4 regions of the Pseudomonas sp. S2_A10 genome follow, and region 3 is predicted to be linked to each of the others. Evidence: predicted binding sites of a transcription regulator. Region 3 holds the regulator's gene; each other region holds the start of a gene.
The links. The regulator FliA, encoded in region 3, starts transcription of late flagellar genes. The targets are predictions, from matches to a motif close to CTAAAGTTTNNNNNNNNNNNGCCGNTAA.
Positions count from the first base shown of each region.

Region 1: a site for FliA is predicted at 1,970-1,997, ahead of motA (flagellar motor stator protein MotA). Genes of this name have one in related genera too.
Region 2: a site for FliA is predicted at 2,589-2,616, ahead of AB4N41_RS22950 (methyl-accepting chemotaxis protein). Genes of this name have one in related genera too.
Region 4: a site for FliA is predicted at 1,931-1,958, ahead of AB4N41_RS02060 (methyl-accepting chemotaxis protein). Genes of this name have one in related genera too.

Region 1 covers NZ_CP162773.1:2,499,228-2,503,439, forward strand. Annotated here, with positions in the region: gene rhdA (thiosulfate sulfurtransferase) at 1-318, opposite strand, end outside; gene AB4N41_RS11360 (HDOD domain-containing protein) at 361-1,899, opposite strand; gene motA (flagellar motor stator protein MotA) at 2,066-2,917, shown strand; gene motB (flagellar motor protein MotB) at 2,921-3,967, shown strand; gene AB4N41_RS11375 (toll/interleukin-1 receptor domain-containing protein) at 4,027-4,212, opposite strand, start outside.
Region 2 covers NZ_CP162773.1:5,125,182-5,129,393, forward strand. Annotated here, with positions in the region: gene AB4N41_RS22945 (pyridoxal phosphate-dependent aminotransferase) at 1-810, opposite strand, end outside; gene AB4N41_RS22950 (methyl-accepting chemotaxis protein) at 852-2,477, opposite strand; gene AB4N41_RS22955 (glycerate kinase) at 2,783-3,922, opposite strand; gene AB4N41_RS22960 (sugar diacid recognition domain-containing protein) at 4,091-4,212, opposite strand, start outside.
Region 3 covers NZ_CP162773.1:3,642,736-3,646,947, forward strand. Annotated here, with positions in the region: gene flhF (flagellar biosynthesis protein FlhF) at 1-1,308, shown strand, start outside; gene fleN (flagellar synthesis regulator FleN) at 1,425-2,255, shown strand; gene fliA (RNA polymerase sigma factor FliA) at 2,252-2,992, shown strand; gene AB4N41_RS16420 (chemotaxis response regulator CheY) at 3,160-3,531, shown strand; gene AB4N41_RS16425 (protein phosphatase CheZ) at 3,550-4,212, shown strand, end outside.
Region 4 covers NZ_CP162773.1:447,327-451,538, forward strand. Annotated here, with positions in the region: gene AB4N41_RS02060 (methyl-accepting chemotaxis protein) at 194-1,816, opposite strand; gene AB4N41_RS02065 (transporter) at 2,093-3,115, shown strand; gene AB4N41_RS02070 (LysR family transcriptional regulator) at 3,256-4,152, opposite strand.

The DNA of each region.
Region 1 (4,212 bases), 1.1 Mb from region 3:
GCCAATGACATCGAGCAGCCAGATGAAACGCCCGGCCCAGCCGCCGCCCTCATCGTCATACACCACGTAGACCGCGTCTTTGCGATGACCGAGCTCACCAAACAACGCTTCCAGATCGGCCTTCGCCGGCATCAGCCCGGGGGCCGGTGGCTGGCCGAGCTGGGTGCGTTTCGGGTCGACAAAACGTGCGCCGGGCAAGTGACCTTCGGCATACCGGGCAGGGCTGGTCAGGTCCACCAGGATCAGTTCCGGGGACTCCAGACGCGGCAGCAGGTCGCTCGGCTCGATGACAAGCGGCAAGCCAGAGAAGTCAGACATGTGAGGTCTCCAGAGCACAAAGGGGAGGATTGTAGCGCAGGCTCATTGGCCACGGCTGCTAAAGCTGTGCAGGGCTTTTTCGATGCACTGCGCGGTTTTGCCGAAGGCTTGCACAGTGATGTCGGCGAAGGGGCCGCCGCCCTGATCGGCAACGACGATCATGATCACCCGACCATTGTTGACCAATGAACGCAGAAACAGATGTTCGCCACGAAACAGCGTGCGCAGGCTCGCCGGTAACAAGGCCGAGAATTGTGCGTTGTTCTCCGGCGTGATCCGCACCTGTGCCTGCTGAGCGAGCAGGCGTTGCAGGACTTTGCTCTGGCTGACGACAAAACTCAGCGCCGCCGCATCCTTCGGCAAACCGGCGGTCTGGTGTACGCGCAGGGTCGAGTGCGTGCGGTCGGCCATCAGAATCATCACCCGGCGCATGCCGCTGGCCACCAGTGCCTCGCGGGCGGCGACGGTCAGGCTCATGGCATTGGTGAAGCGGCTGGGTTCGGCGAGCAGTTCGGCGCATTGCCGACGCCATTGGCCCAAGTCATCCGCATTCGGCGCTGCTGCCGGGAGCATGCCGGCCGGCAAGCGACGAGTGCCCCACGGCCAGATCAGCGAAACCGCCGGGTGCCACAAATCGGGCATCGCATGCTGACGCGCGCTGTTCGCCGCTTGCTGGTGCAACTGTTGCTGCACTTCGTCCATGGAAATCTGCAGATAGAGGCTGGTCAGGTACTGCCAGCGCTTGCTGTGCGGACTGTCCCAGGCCTGTTGCGCCGACAGCGCCAGCCCATTGGCCAGCAGCACGGTATTCGCCGGCTGGTTGAGCCAGCGGCGCAATGTCGGGTCATCGTCGAGGCGATTCTGCTGGCGCAGCGGGTGTTCACTGTCGCGGGCGATACGCAGCACTTTGACCAGTTCGCGTTGTTCGCTGAGCAGCAATTTGTAGCCTTGCTCGACCCAGATCGGCAGATGCCAGGCGTGGACCAGCGCCTCGGCGATCTTCAACAGGCGCACGCCGAACAATTGCTTTTCGACCACACGTGCCGACTCGCCCTTGTGGATCACGCGCAGTTCCCACTCCTCGAGCAACTGCGGATACGTCAGTGCCAAGGGCCACAGCGGCGACAAAAACAGCAAGCTGCCCCAATGAATGTCCTGCCACAGCCGCGCGAGGCGACTGGCAAAAAAACCGTTGGCCTGTTGTGTCGCGTGTTGGCTGATCAGTTGCAATTGGCGCAAACCCTTGGGGATTTGCCGGTGCGGTTCGGCGGGCAGGCGCGCGAGCAATTCTTCGGTGCGGGCAAGGCCCAGGCGATTGATTGCCACCTCAAGATTTTCCGCCGGCGCGGCCATGGTGCCGTGGGTGTGACGATTCGCCTCACGGATGACGCTCAAGGCCAGCGCCGGGCTGTCCTGCATCAGATCGGCGATGTCGCGCAGCGAGCTGCGATTGTCGCGGATCGCCCGGCAGACTTTGTCGTGAGCCTCTTGTGGTACGGGCAGGCGGACGCTGTCGAGCAGCTTGACCCAAGCCTGGAGCGTGGTCGGTATTACCGATGGAATGTTCGTTTCATTAGCCATGTCTGGACGAGATCTTCACTGACTGTAGACGCGCCCGGCATGGGCTAAATTGGCTTTTCGCCTGAACTGGCTATAGTCTGGCGCAGTTTTGCCGATAAGTAGAAGAAGAGATTTTTTAACTTCCGAATATGACCTTGAACCCGACTTAAACAAGTACCTTCTACCTATGGCTAAAATTATCGGCATCATCGTCGTATTCGCGAGCGTGCTCGGCGGATACGTGCTCTCCCACGGCAAGATTGCCGCTCTGATCCAGCCCTTCGAGGTGATGATCATCGGCGGTGCGGCCCTCGGCGCATTTCTCCAGGCCAACCCCGGTTACATGACGATGCACGTGCTCAAGAAATCCCTGAGCATGTTCGGTTCGCGCTTCACCCACACCTTCTACCTGGAAGTGCTCGGGCTGATCTACGAGATCCTCAACAAGAGCCGCCGTGAAGGCATGATGGCGATCGAAGGCGACATCGAAGATGCCGCCGCGAGCCCGATCTTCGCCAAGTACCCAGCGGTGCTCAAGGATGAACGCATGACCGCGTTCGTCTGCGATTACCTGCGCATCATGTCCTCCGGCAACATGGCTCCGCACGAACTGGAAGGCCTGTTCGACATGGAACTGTACAGCCTCAAGGAAGACCTCGAGCACCCATCGCACGCAGTCAACGGCATCGCCGACGGCATGCCCGGTTTCGGTATCGTTGCGGCGGTACTCGGTATCGTGGTGACCATGGCCTCGCTGGGCGAGGGCGACCAGGCGTCGATCGGTCTGCACGTGGGTGCGGCACTGGTCGGTACCTTCTTCGGTATTCTCGCGGCATACGGTTTCTTCGGTCCGCTGGCGCATTCCCTGGCCCACGATGCCAAGGAAGAGCTCAACGTCTACGAAGCCATCAAGGCCTCGCTGGTGGCTTCGGCGTCCGGCATGCCGCCGTCGCTGGCGGTCGAGTTCGGGCGCAAGGTTCTGTACCCGGCGCACCGTCCAAGCTTCGCCGAGCTGGAACAAGCGGTTCGCGGTCGCTAAGTCATGGAAAATAATCAGCCGATCATCGTCAAGCGCGTCAAGCGCATTGCCGCCGGGCACCACGGCGGGGCGTGGAAAATCGCCTTCGCCGACTTTGCCACGGCGATGATGGCGTTCTTCCTCGTGCTGTGGCTGCTGTCCACCGCTACGCCGGAACAGAAGATCGCCATCGCCGGTTATTTCAAGGACCCGGTCGGCTTCTCCGAAAGCGGCACGCCGTACATCATCGACTTGGGTGGCACGCCGACCCTGGCGCCGGAAAACACCCTCAACCCGGAAGTGAAGTCGCAACCGCAACCGGACAAGGTTACGGTCGACACCGATCAGGTTGAAGGCATGGCCGAGCAGGTCGAGAAGGAGCGTCTCGAACTGCTGCTGCAAGAACTGCAGAACAAGGTCGACGAGAACCCGCAACTGCAGAAGTTCAAGGATCAGATCCTTTTCGAGATCACGCCGAACGGCTTGCGCATCCAGATCATGGACGCCGAGAACCGGCCGATGTTCGACTCCGGTTCCGCACGCCTGAAACCGTACTTCGAGGACATCCTGCTGGCCATGGCCGACACCATCAAAGCGGTGCCGAACAAGATCAGTATCAGCGGCCACACCGACGCCAAGCCGTACATTGGCACTGGCGACTACGGCAACTGGGAGCTCTCGGCCAACCGCGCCAACGCGGCTCGCCGTGCCTTGGTCGCGGGCAGCTATCCGGATGCGCAGGTGGCGCGGGTGGTCGGTTATGCCTCATCGGCGTTGTTCGATCGGGAAAATCCGTTCAACCCGGTCAACCGCCGGATCGATATTGTCGTGCTGACCAAGAAAGCCCAGGCCGCCATCGAAGGTGCGCAGGGGCCTGAGGCAGCGAAACCGGCGGATCAGGGGCAGAACGGTGCTGCTCCGGCAGCCCCGGTTGATCCGAATGCGTTGCCGGCGGACAAACAGCCGGTGCCGGCTCACGAGTTGCGCGAGCGGTTGAATCTGTTTGACGATGCGGCGCCGAAACCGGCTGAGCCGGGTGGGGCGGCGCCTGCGCCTGCGCCGAAGCAGTAAGTGAAAAAAAGCCGACAGTGATGTCGGCTTTTTTTTGGCTATCACAAGCCGGCACAGTCTCAGAATCCCCGACGAATCCGGTTCTTCAGCTGTTCATGAAACATCTCTGCATCGCGCTTGTAAGCCCCTTTGACCGATTCGCTGATCGAATCCAGCGCCATCGACCGCTTGTTCGACACCTCGTCACGATACGCATCGATAAAGAAATCCAGATCGCTGGCCGTGCTCAGCTTCGGCCATTTGTC
Region 2 (4,212 bases), 1.5 Mb from region 3:
CAGACCGAAGAGCATGCTCAGCGACAAATTCACCAGATGCTCGGCCAAGGGTTTCGGGCCGATCATCCAGCCGATGCGCCAACCGGTCATCGCATGGGATTTCGACAGACTGTTGATCGTCGCGGTGCGCTCGGCCATGCCCGGCAGGCTCGCCGGGCTGATGTGCTCGCCTTCATATAACAGCTCGCTGTACACCTCATCGCTGATCAACCACAGATCATGACGAATGCACAGCGCTGCCAGTTCCTGCCAGATCAGCAAGGGCAAACTCGCGCCGCTGGGGTTGTTCGGACTGTTGAGCAGCATGGCGCGCGTTCGCGGGGTAATGCGCGCGGCAACATCGGCCGGGTCGACACGAAAACCGTTGTCGGGGCGCACCGGCACCGCAATCACCTTGGCACCGCAGGCGCCAAACACACCTTCGTAAGTGACGTACATCGGCTCGGCGACGATCACTTCATCGCCCGGATCGAGCAGACACTGCGCCACCGAGTACACCGCGCATTGCGCGCCGGGCAGGACAATCACCTGATCAGGATCAACACGCTGACCACTGCGCTGGCGATGACGCTCGGCAATCAGCCTGCGCAGCTCGAATCGACCACGCACGTCGGCGTAATGGGTATCGCCGGCCAACAGGCTATCGATCGCGCCATGGACGATCGGCAACGGCGTATCGAAATCCGGATCGCCGACGCTCAACAACAAAACATCAACGCCCTCGGCGCGCAGTTCCAGCGCTCGGTCGTGAATCTGCCAGGCAGCGGCACCCTCCCCGGCGATTCGTTGGGTCAAGGCTGAATAGCGCATGTACGTCTCCTGTTAGCGCGGTTTCCAGCCTTCACCGTATCTCAAATCACGAAACGCGCCACCATGGCGTTCAAATCCACTGCCAGTCGCGACAGTTCATGGGTCGCGGCACTGGTCTGATTGGCGCCGGCGGCCGATTGCGTGGCGAGGTCGCGAATATTGACCAGGTTGCGATCGACCTCGCGCGAGACTTGCGCCTGCTCTTCCGACGCGCTGGCGATGACTAGGTTGCGTTCGTTGATCTGGTGAATCGATTGCGTGATCTGCTCCAGTGCCACGCCAGCCGCGCGGGCCATTTCCAGAGTGGACTGGGTACGCTGGTTGCTTTGCTGCATCGAGGAGACCGCTTCACCGGTGCCGTTCTGGATGCCGGCAACCATTTTCTCGATTTCCTGGGTCGACTGCGCGGTGCGATGGGCCAAGGCTCGCACTTCATCAGCCACCACGGCAAAGCCACGGCCAGCCTCGCCGGCACGCGCGGCTTCAATCGCAGCGTTGAGCGCCAGCAAGTTGGTCTGCTCGGCGATGGCACGAATCACGTCCAGCACCTTGCCGATGTCACGGCCCTGCGCGGCGAGGCCTTCGATCATCTGTGCGGTGTTCTGCACGTCGTGGGTCATGGTCTGGATCGCGTCGACGGTTTTCACCACCTGATCACGACCTTCGCGGGCGGCGTGGGTCGACTGGTTTGACGCTTCGGAAGTCGACACGGCGTTGCGCGCCACCTCTTCCACCGCAGCGGTCATCTCGTTGACGGCCGTGGCGGCCTGTTCGATTTCATTGTTCTGCTGCTGCAGCCCGCGCGACGCTTCTTCGGTGACCGCGCTGAGTTCTTCGGCAGCGGCGCCCAGTTGCGTGGCAGAGCCGGCGATCTGCTCGATGGTTTTACGCAGATTGGTCTGCATCGCGGCCAGGGCTTCGAGCAGGCGCGCCGGTTCGTCCTTGCCGTCGACTTCGATGGCTTTACTGAGGTCACCGCCAGCAATGGTTTGCGCAGCGAGCACGGCGCGGTTGAGCGGCGTGACGATGCTGCGGGTCAGCAACCAGGCGAGCAACACGGTGGCCAGCGCCGCAATCACGGCGACGATAATGATCCCGGTGATGGCGCTGTCATAGTTTTCACCGGCCTTAATGGCCGCCGCTCTGGCCCCGGCGGTATTCATGCCGATCAGCTTGTTTAGCTGCTCGCCCATCTGATCGGTGCCTTCCTTGATGCGCGTGTTGATCAACGCGCGCATCGCTTCCAGATCGCCCTTGCGCGACAGCTCAATCATCTGATTCTGCGCTTGCAGGTAATTATCGAGCGTCGTCGAAAACGTCTGGAAGACCGCACGCTCTTCAGGACCTGCCGGCAACGCAGCGTAGCTGGCCTGAGCTTTGCGCACCTTGTCGATCAGCACCGCGATGCGGGTTTCTGCCTCTTGCAGGCTGGCCGGTTCGCGATTGACCAGCACACGGAACGAGAGAATGCGCATGCGCAGGACGTTTTCCGTGACCACGCTGAGGTGGGTCACGCTTGGCAATTGGTTGGTGTCCATGTCGACCGACGCCTGACGAATGACCGTCATGCGGCTGACCGCGAACACGCCGAGGACAATCACCAACAAGGCGATAAAGGCAAAACCGAGGAAAGCACGTGGCGCGATATTCAGGTTACGCAGGGACATGGTCGGACTCTCGAAAGAAAGAAACTACGAGCGTCCATGCCGTGAGCACTGGCCCATAGCGGGCGACAGTCCGGCGGCACTGAATTGTGGTTTTGTGTGCGCCTGACCGTTGTATCGGCCAGGCTTGAGGAAGGTTTCGGGTCTGCGGTAAATATTTTTCAGGACGTGGCAACAATCAAAAACTGCTCCGCTGCCCTTGGTAGGAGCTGTCGAGTGCAACGAGGCTGCGATCTTTTGATCCTGCTTTTAAAAGTCAAAAGATCGCAGCCTCGTTGCACTCGACAGCTCCTACATAGGCAAGCCGATCAGCGTTGGGCGGCGAGTTGCCAGACCCGAGCAATATCGGTGGCGCGTTCACGCAGCAGGCGCGGAGCTTCGGCGCAGGCTTGTTCGAGCGTCATCGGTCCGCTGGTCACGGCGAAAGCGGCGTCGATGCCGTGTTGATAGAGCTCCTGATAGCCCTCGCCCAAGGTCCCGGCGATCACAATCACCGGCACAGCGTGTTGTTTGGCAACTCGCGCAACACCGAACGGCGTTTTGCCGCGAAGGGTTTGCGCATCGAAGCGGCCTTCTCCGGTAATCACCAGATCCGCACCTCTGACCGCGTCAGCGAGCCCGACCAGTTCCGCTACCACCTCGACGCCCGCCTGAAACTGCGCACCGAGAAAAGCCTTGGCGGCAAACCCCAGACCACCCGCCGCGCCGCTGCCCGGTTCATCGCGCACGTCCCTGCCCAATGCTTGCGCGCAAAGCTCGGCGAAGTGCCCCAGCGCCTGATCGAGTTGCTCAACCTGCGCGGGCGATGCGCCCTTCTGCGGGCCGAAAATGGCCGAGGCGCCGTGAGGGCCGCAGAGCGGATTGTTGACATCAGCGGCGATGTCGAAACGCACATCGGCCAGACGTCGATCAAGTCCACTCAGATCCAATCGCGCCAGTTGCGCCAAGGCCAGGCCGCCGGGCACCAGCGACTGATTCTGCGCATCCAGCAACTTCACCCCCAGCGCCTGCATCGCCCCGGCGCCGGCGTCATTGGTCGCGCTGCCGCCAATCGCCAGAATCACCCGTTGTGCGCCGGCATCCAGCGCTGCACGAATCAATTCACCTGTGCCAAAGGTGCTGCTGATGCAGGCATCGCGCTGTCCCGGCGGGACCAGTTGCAGACCGCTGGCCTCGGCCATTTCGATGATCGCGGTGTGGTTGTGCGGCAGCCAGCCCCATGCGGCTTCGACCGGCGCGCCCAGTGGACCGCGCACGCGGGTGCGGCGTAACTCACCTTCGCAGGCTGCGAGTATCGACTCGACCGTACCTTCGCCGCCATCGGCCATCGGGCATTTGATCAGCGTCGCCTGCGGCCAGACCTGTGCCAGTCCGAGGGCAATGGCTTCGGCAACGCCTTGGGCACTCAGGCTGTCCTTGAACGAGTCGGGGGCGATGACGATTTTCATGGGAATTCTCCGGTTGCAGTGGCATTCATGCTGCCAGTCGGCCTGCGCCTTGACGCCGGTCGAGTGCACAAGTGGCGTCGGCGTTTATTGTTCATTTCCACAAAAGATATGTGTTGGTCGTACCGGCCTCATCGCTGGCAAGCCAGCGATGGCGGCCTCAAGGACAACTCATGGCAATGGATCAGTCTGCGGCAGCAGCTGCACCCCCAGATACAACGCCAGCATCCCGTCCAGCTTCAACGGATCAACCCCGCTCAACTCGGCAATCCGCTCCATGCGATAACGCAGAC
Region 3 (4,212 bases):
CGTCAGGCCATGAAGCTGGTTCGCGATGAGCTGGGCGCTGATGCCGCCATCATCGGCAACCGCCGCATCGCCGGCGGCGTCGAGTTGACGGCGGCTCTGGATTACAAATTGTCGGCGCTGGCGCCACGGGTTCCAAACATGGAACTCGAAGACGAGCTGCGCAAGACCCAGTCGCGCATCGTCACCGCCCAGGCCGAGCTGAGCCTGCGTGGCGAAGCCGACGGCAACACCAATCAGCAGTTGTTCGCCGGGCTGCCGTTGACCGCAGGCCTGCCGCTGACTGCTGCCGAACCGCTGAGCGAGCCGACCTACGCCGCACCGACGCGCCCGGCCGCAGCGCCTGCGCAGGCCTCGGCGGGTGTCGATCCGCGTGCACTGGATTCGATGCGTTTTGAATTGAACAGCTTGCGCGAGCTGATGGAAGTGCAGCTCGGCACCCTGGCCTGGAATCAGCTGCAAGGCAGCCGTCCGGCCCAGGCCAATCTGTATCGCCGTCTGCAGCGCATCGGCCTGTCCGGCCCGCTGTCGCGCGATCTGTTGGCGATGATCACCGATATCGAAGAACCCCGTCAGGCTTGGCGCATGCTGTTGGCCCACCTGGCGCGGATGATTGCCGTGCCGGAAGTCGAGCCGCTGGAAGAGGGCGGTGTGATTGCCATGGTCGGCCCCGCCGGCATGGGCAAGACCACCACGCTGGCCAAGCTCGCCGCGCGTTATGTGCTCAAGTACGGCGCGCAGAACGTTGCACTGGTAAGCATGGACAGCTTCCGCATCGGCGCGCAGGAACAATTGAAAACCCTCGGGCGCATCCTCAACGTGCCGGTAACGCACGTCGATCCGGGTCAGTCGCTGGTGCAGGCATTGGATCCACTGCTACGCAAACGCGTAGTTTTGATCGATACTGCCGGCCTGCAAGCCAGTGATCCGGCGTTGCGCATGCAGCTTGAGAGCCTGGCCGGGCGTGGCATTCGCTCAAAAAATTATCTGGTCCTGGCAACCACCAGCCAGAAACAGGTTCTAACCGCCGCTTATCACAGTTACAAGCGTTGCGGGCTGGCCGGCTGCATCCTGACTAAACTGGATGAAACGGCCAGTCTCGGCGAAGTGTTGAGCCTGGCGATCAGTCATGAATTGCCGGTCGCGTACCTGACCGATGGCCCACGGATTCCGGATGATCTGCATCTGCCGCGTCGTCATCAATTGGTCAGCCGCGCCGTCAGCGTGCAAATGCAGGAAGAACCCAGCGAAGAAGCCATGGCTGACATGTTCGCTGATATCTATCACAGCCCGACCAAGCAGGTTGGCTGAGGTAATCATGAACAGTTTTTGTACCTACATCGATGGTCTGCCACGCATTGTTCCGATCAGGAACGCGCAGCCAGTAATGTGGCCTCCGTCTATGCAAGACAAGGTAAAGAAATAACATGGGCAGCATGCATCCCGTACAGGTGATCGCGGTGACCGGCGGCAAAGGTGGCGTCGGCAAGACTAACGTGTCAGTGAACTTGTCGCTGGCGCTGGCAGAGCTTGGCCGTCGGGTCATGCTGCTGGACGCCGACCTGGGCCTGGCGAACGTCGACGTTCTGCTGGGGCTGACACCCAAGCGCACACTGGCCGACGTTATCGAAGGCCGTTGCGAACTGCGCGACGTGCTGTTGCAAGGCCCGGGCGGGATTCGCATCGTGCCGGCGGCCTCCGGCACGCAGAGCATGGTGCACTTGAGCCCGGCGCAACACGCCGGCCTGATCCAGGCGTTCAGCGACATCGGCGACAATCTCGACGTGCTGGTGATCGACACCGCTGCGGGTATTGGTGACTCGGTAGTCAGTTTCGTACGCGCCGCCCAGGAAGTGTTGCTGGTGGTCTGCGACGAGCCGACTTCGATCACCGATGCTTACGCGCTGATCAAGTTGCTCAACCGCGATTACGGCATGAACCGCTTCCGCGTGCTGGCCAACATGGCGCAGAGCCCGCAGGAAGGGCGCAACCTGTTCGCCAAGTTGACCAAGGTCACGGATCGCTTCCTCGACGTCGCCCTACAATACGTCGGCGCCGTGCCATACGACGAAAGCGTGCGCAAGGCAGTGCAGAAGCAGCGCGCTGTCTACGAAGCCTTTCCCCGTTCCAAGTGCGCACTGGCCTTCAAGGCCATCGCCCAGAAGGTCGATACCTGGCCGCTGCCCGCCAACCCGCGCGGGCATCTGGAATTTTTCGTCGAGCGTCTCGTGCAGCAAACCGCAGGGCCTGTGATATGACCGCCAGTGGCATGAATCTTTACAAAAAGTCGGCGCGTGACGCGCAATACGAATTGATCGAGCGTTACGCGCCACTGGTCAAGCGCATTGCCTATCACTTGCTGGCGCGCCTGCCGGCCAGCGTGCAGGTCGAAGACCTGATCCAGGCCGGGATGATCGGTTTGCTGGAAGTCTCGACCAAATACGACGCCAGCAAAGGCGCCAGTTTCGAAACGTACGCGGGCATTCGAATCCGCGGCGCGATGCTCGATGAAGTGCGCAAAGGGGATTGGGCGCCACGCTCGGTTCACCGTAATACCAGGATGGTCAGCGACGCGATTCGCTCGATTGAAGCTAAAACCGGCCGTGACGCTAAAGATCACGAGGTTGCGGCCGAACTCCAATTGAGTCTCGACGATTACTACGGGATTCTGAATGACACCTTGGGCAGTCGCCTGTTCAGTTTCGACGACCTGTTGCAGGACGGCGAACACGAAGGGCTGCACGAGGATGGCGCCAGTGCTCATATGGAGCCGTCACGCGATCTGGAAGATGAACGCTTCCAGGCGGCGCTGGCGGACGCGATTGCCAATTTGCCGGAGCGTGAGCGACTGGTGTTGGCGCTGTACTACGACGAAGAGCTGAACCTCAAGGAAATCGGTGAAGTCCTTGGCGTCAGTGAATCGCGGGTCAGCCAGTTACACAGCCAGTGCGCGGCCCGTCTGCGGGGGCGTTTGGGGGAGTGGCGAGCGCGCTGAAGGCAGTGTGGGGACACTGCGAAACGAGGCTGGTGCGGTGATAAGCGGCGCCGGTCTCGATCCGTTGTGCTCCAGACAAACTTCGAGTGCTATGCCGATTGATTGAAGTGGCGCGTCCAGGTGCTGGGCGCGTTTAAGACTGCTTGGAGGTCGAATTGAACAAAGACATGAAAATCCTCATCGTTGATGACTTCTCAACGATGCGGCGGATCATCAAGAACCTGCTGCGCGATCTTGGGTTCACCAACACCGTCGAGGCCGACGATGGCACCACTGCCATTCCGGTGCTCAACAGCGGCAGCATCGACTTTCTGGTAACGGACTGGAACATGCCGGGCATGACCGGTATCGACCTGCTGCGTCACGTGCGCGCCGATGAAAAACTCAAGCACCTCCCGGTGTTGATGGTGACTGCTGAAGCCAAGCGCGAGCAGATCATCGAGGCCGCTCAGGCCGGTGTGAACGGTTACGTAGTCAAACCTTTCACGGCTCAAGCGTTGAAAGACAAAATCGAGAAGATTTTCGAACGCATCGGCTGATGAATGCGCGGGGGAGCTATGGAGCATAACGAATCATCACAGGGCGATTTCGAATCGACCCTGAAAAAACACGCGGTCGAACTGGTCGAGAGCCTTGAAAAAGGCAAGTTCGGCGACGCGGTGCAACTGATCCATGAGCTCAATCAGACCCGTGACCGCGGCCTGTATCAGGAAGTGGGCAAGCTCACACGTGAACTGCACAGTGCGATCGTCAATTTCCAGATCGATCCGCACATGCCGCAGGCCGAGGAAGTGTCGCAAATTACCGACGCCACCGAACGCCTGGGCTATGTGGTCAAGCTGACGGAAGCCGCGGCCAACCGCACCATGGATCTGGTGGAAAGCGCCACCCCGGTGGTCAACAGTCTGGCTGATGAAGCGCAGACGTTGAGCGCCGATTGGGGCCGCTTCATGCGTCGCGAGGTCGGGGCTGAAGAGTTCCGTGAACTGGCGCGCCGGGTCGACGGTTTTCTGTCACGCAGCAGCACGGACAACCGTGCGGTGTCGAGCAACCTCAACGACATCCTGCTGGCTCAGGATTACCAGGACCTCACAGGTCAAGTGATCAAGCGTGTGACCCAACTGGTCACCGAAGTCGAAAGCAATCTGCTCAAACTCGTGCTCATGGCCAGTCAGGTCGACCGCTTTGCGGGCATCGAACATGACCGCGCCGCAATGCTT
Region 4 (4,212 bases), 2.7 Mb from region 3:
GGGGGAAAGGGAGCAGATCGGGGAAATTTCGGAGCCTGAGTACGCCTCAAAATTAAAAAGCCATCACAAACGACTACCAGCCTGAGTACGCCTCGGCATTTCAGGTCGGCGAATCTCGAACAATCAACACGGTCAGTCCCCTCTCCCTCTGGGAGAAGGTTAGGGTGAGGGGCTGACAAACCGCCAGCCAAAATCAGGCACTGAGCCGCGCCGTCACCTCATTCAACTGCCCCGACAACCCATGCAAATTCTGACTGGCACTTTCGGTGCGCTGCACGTTGTCCAGGTTGGTGCTGGCAATCGCGGTGATTTCAGTCAGGTTGCGCGAGATATCCTCGGCCACTGAAGTCTGCTCTTCTGCCGCTGTGGCGATCTGACGGTTCATGTCGCGAATCGCCTCCACCGCCAAGGTGATGCGCTCCAGCATCGCGCCGGCCTGGGTGACTTGCTCGACACTTTCATCACTGCGCGCCTGACCGCTCTCGATAGCCTGCGCGGCATCGACAGCGCCGGTCTGCACGTTCTGAATGATCTGGTTGATCTCGATGATCGACTCCGCCGTGCGCTGAGCGAGGTTGCGCACCTCATCGGCGACGACGGCAAAACCACGCCCGGCCTCACCCGCCCGCGCCGCTTCGATGGCCGCGTTGAGCGCCAGCAGATTGGTCTGTTCGGCGATGCCACGAATCACTTCCAGCACCTTGCCGATACGACCGCTGTCGGCTTCCAGTCGACGGATCACCGTGGCGGTGTTGGCGATTTCGCCGCGCATCTGCGTGATCGAGTGAATGGTGGTTTGCATGACCTTTTCACCCTGCTGCGCCGACTGATCGGCATCGTCGGCAGCACGTGCGGCATCGGCGGCGTGACGGGCGACTTCCTGGGCCGTGGCGGACATTTCGTTCATCGCCGTGGCCACTTGATCAGTGCGGTTGAATTGCTCGCTGGTGCCGCCGGCCATGGTCGTGGCAATGGCGTTCAACTCGCCGCTGGCGCTGTCCAGATCACCGGCGCTGCGTTGCAAGCGAGTGAAGGTGTCCGCCAGAAAATCGCGCAGAGTGTTCGCTGCGGCAGCGAGGTTGCCCAGTTCATCGCGACGCTCGCTGACAACACGTTCGGCCAACTGGCCACGGCTCAAGCGGGTGACGTAATCGATGAGGTTGCGGATCGGCTCGATCAGGTTGCGGCTGACCAGCCACAGGCTCAGCAGACCGATCAACAAGCCTGACGCGAGCATCACCAACAGCCCCAGCCACACGGTGCGCTCAGCGCTGGCACTGATCAACGCCGATTGCGCGGTGCCCTGCTCGCGCAGCTCGGCAACCAATGCACTCATCTGCTCGCTGGTGGCGCGGTCGACGCCTTTGACAGCAGCGTCGCCGGCGCTCGGATCACCACCGGCAGCCACGTAGGCATCGCGGCCTTTCTGGTAGGCAGTACCCAACTGGCGATGCTCTTCGCGCAAGCGTTCGATGCGGGATTTGAGAGTTGCCTCGATGCCTTTCTGGCCGGCCAGTTCGCCGAGAATGTTCTGCACGTCGCGCTGACGCTCTTCGAACTGGCTCCAGTATTTCGCCAGGTCCGCTGGTTGCTTGCCGCGCAGCAAGACGTTTTTCCACTCTTGCACCTGCACCTTGAATTGCAGGTTGGCTTCATCGATCAGTTGCGAAGTGTGCAACGGGCCGGCGATCAACTGGCTATAGCTTTGCACGCCGTTGGAGAGGAAATGAAAGCAGGCCAGCGCGATCAACAATATCGCCAGCAGACTGCCGCTCAACAGGGCGAGAATTTGCGCTCTCAGGGATTTTTGCAGCATTGCAAGGTACTCGAAGCAGGGATGAGGCACGCCCGAACGGACGTGAAAAATGGCCGGACTTCCCTGTCGACGTACCATGGCCATAGGCCAATGGCGCGCAACCTAACTCACCTGAGATCGGCGCGCCAGAGCCTTCCTTGAGAAACTTCCGACAGCCGGTAACGCTTTGATTTGCCGTCATTTTGCTGTCACAAAACGGTCATGTGAGCTTGCGATGATGCCGCTCCGGTGAACCTGAAAATCCTGCCCCAGACACCCTCCTCGCAGCGAGCCGCCATGAACCACAGCCTCGATATCAGCCATCGCGACCCGGACCTGTTTGGCTTGCTCTACGGCTTTCGTTTTCTGCCCGGGGAGCGCGGTCGCGAGATCGATTCGGCGACGGCTTTGCGCTGTTTGCAGGACGACAGCGACAGTGGCGAATTCCTCTGGCTGCACCTGAACCTGGCCCATGCCGCGTGCGAGCGCTGGATGAAAAGTCATCTGCAATTGCCCGAGGAATTTTTCGAGGCGTTGCACGAAGGTTCGCGTTCGACACGCATCGAGCATGTCGATTCGGCGCTGCTGGCGGTGGTCAACGATGTGGTGTTCAACCTCAGCAGCATGGTCTCCTCCGACGTGTCGACGCTGTGGGTCTGCGTGCGCAGCAAACTGATCGTCAGCGCGCGCCTGCAACCGCTGCATTCGGTAGATAAATTGCGCTCGTCGGTAAAGGCCGGCGAGTGCTTTCGCTCGCCCTCGGAATTGCTCGTGCATCTGCTGCGCGATCAAGGTGAGGTGCTGACGCAGATCGTGCGCAAGACCAGCCTGAGTGTCGATCAGGTCGAAGACGAATTGTTGTCTTCACGCCTGTCGACCAACCGCGCCGAACTTGGCGCCAACCGTCGCGTGCTGGTGCGACTGCAACGGCTGCTGGCGTTGGAACCGGGGTCGTTGCTGCGCCTGCTCAATCGTCCGCCGCCGTGGTTGCAGAAGGAGGACGTCAAGGAGTTGCGCAAATCCACCGAGGAGTTTGCGCTGATCATCAACGACCTCACCGCCCTCGGCGAGCGGATCAAATTGCTGCAGGAAGAGATCGCCGCCAACCTCAACGAACAAAGCAACCGCACGCTGTTCACCCTGACGGTGGTAACGGTGCTGGCCTTGCCGATCAACATCATTGCCGGTTTTTTCGGCATGAATGTGGGGGGTGTACCGCTGTCGCAGGACCCGCATGGATTTTGGGTGCTGGTCGCGCTGGTGGCGACGTTCACCGTGATTGCCGGGCGTTGGGCGTTTCGCAAGCGTGGGGATTACTGAGCGCAAATCCCACACACAACACAGCCCTCACTGTGGGAGCGAGCCTGCTCGCGAAGTCGGTGTGTCAGATAAATCAATGTTGAATGACATGGCGCTTTCGCGAGCAGGCTCGCTCCCACAGTTCTGGCCAAGGTGAGAAGTCAGAGCGTTGAACGAACGACATCGCCGAGCCAATCCATAAACACCCGCACCCGCAGCGGCAAATGCCGTTGCCGTGCGTACAGCAAGGAAATCGCCATCGGCGGTGCGGTGTATTGCGCGAGCACTGTCACCAGTTCGCCATTTTCCAGATGCGGCTGCATGCCGGTACGTGGCACCTGGGTCAGCCCGAAGCCGCCCAGGCACGCCGCTTCATAGGCGTCGGTGCTGTTGACCGTGACACTGCCGGCCATCGCCACGCGCCGCACTTCGCCACCCTCCTCATAGACAAACCCTTCCGAACGCGAGCCCAGTACGCCGACGTAATGCACCAGCCGATGCTGCGCCAGATCCTCGATGGTCTGCGGCACGCCGTAACGTTGCAGGTAAGCCGGGCTGGCGCAGTTGACCATCGGGAAGTCGCCAAGATGCCGGGCGACCACCGACTGATCCGGCTGCGCGCCGATGCGTAACACGCAGTCGAAACCTTCGCTGAGCAGATCGACACGGCGATCGGTGCTGCTGATTTCCATCTGCAGATTCGGGTGGCGATCCATGAATTCCGGCAGGCGCGGCAGGATCAGCCGTCGCGCGAGGATGTTCGGCATGTCGACACGAATACGCCCGGTCAGCGACGCCTCGTCCTGACGAAACAGCCCCTCGATTTCATCCATGTGCGAGAGCAGATCCTTGCTGCGCTCATACAGCACCAGTCCATCCTGAGTGGCCTGCACCTTGCGCGTGGTGCGCTGCAACAGCCGCGTGCCGAGCAAGGCTTCGAGCGCCTGCACCTGTTCGGACACCGTGGAGCGCGGCAGGCCGAGGCTTTCACCGGCGAGAGTGAAACTCGACAGTTCGCTGACCCGGACGAAGGTGCGCAGCAGTTCCAGTTTGTTCATGACAAGCCCCGGTGATTGTTCGGCTGAGCCGATCAGTGATTCCGCTTTTGCCGTGTTTAT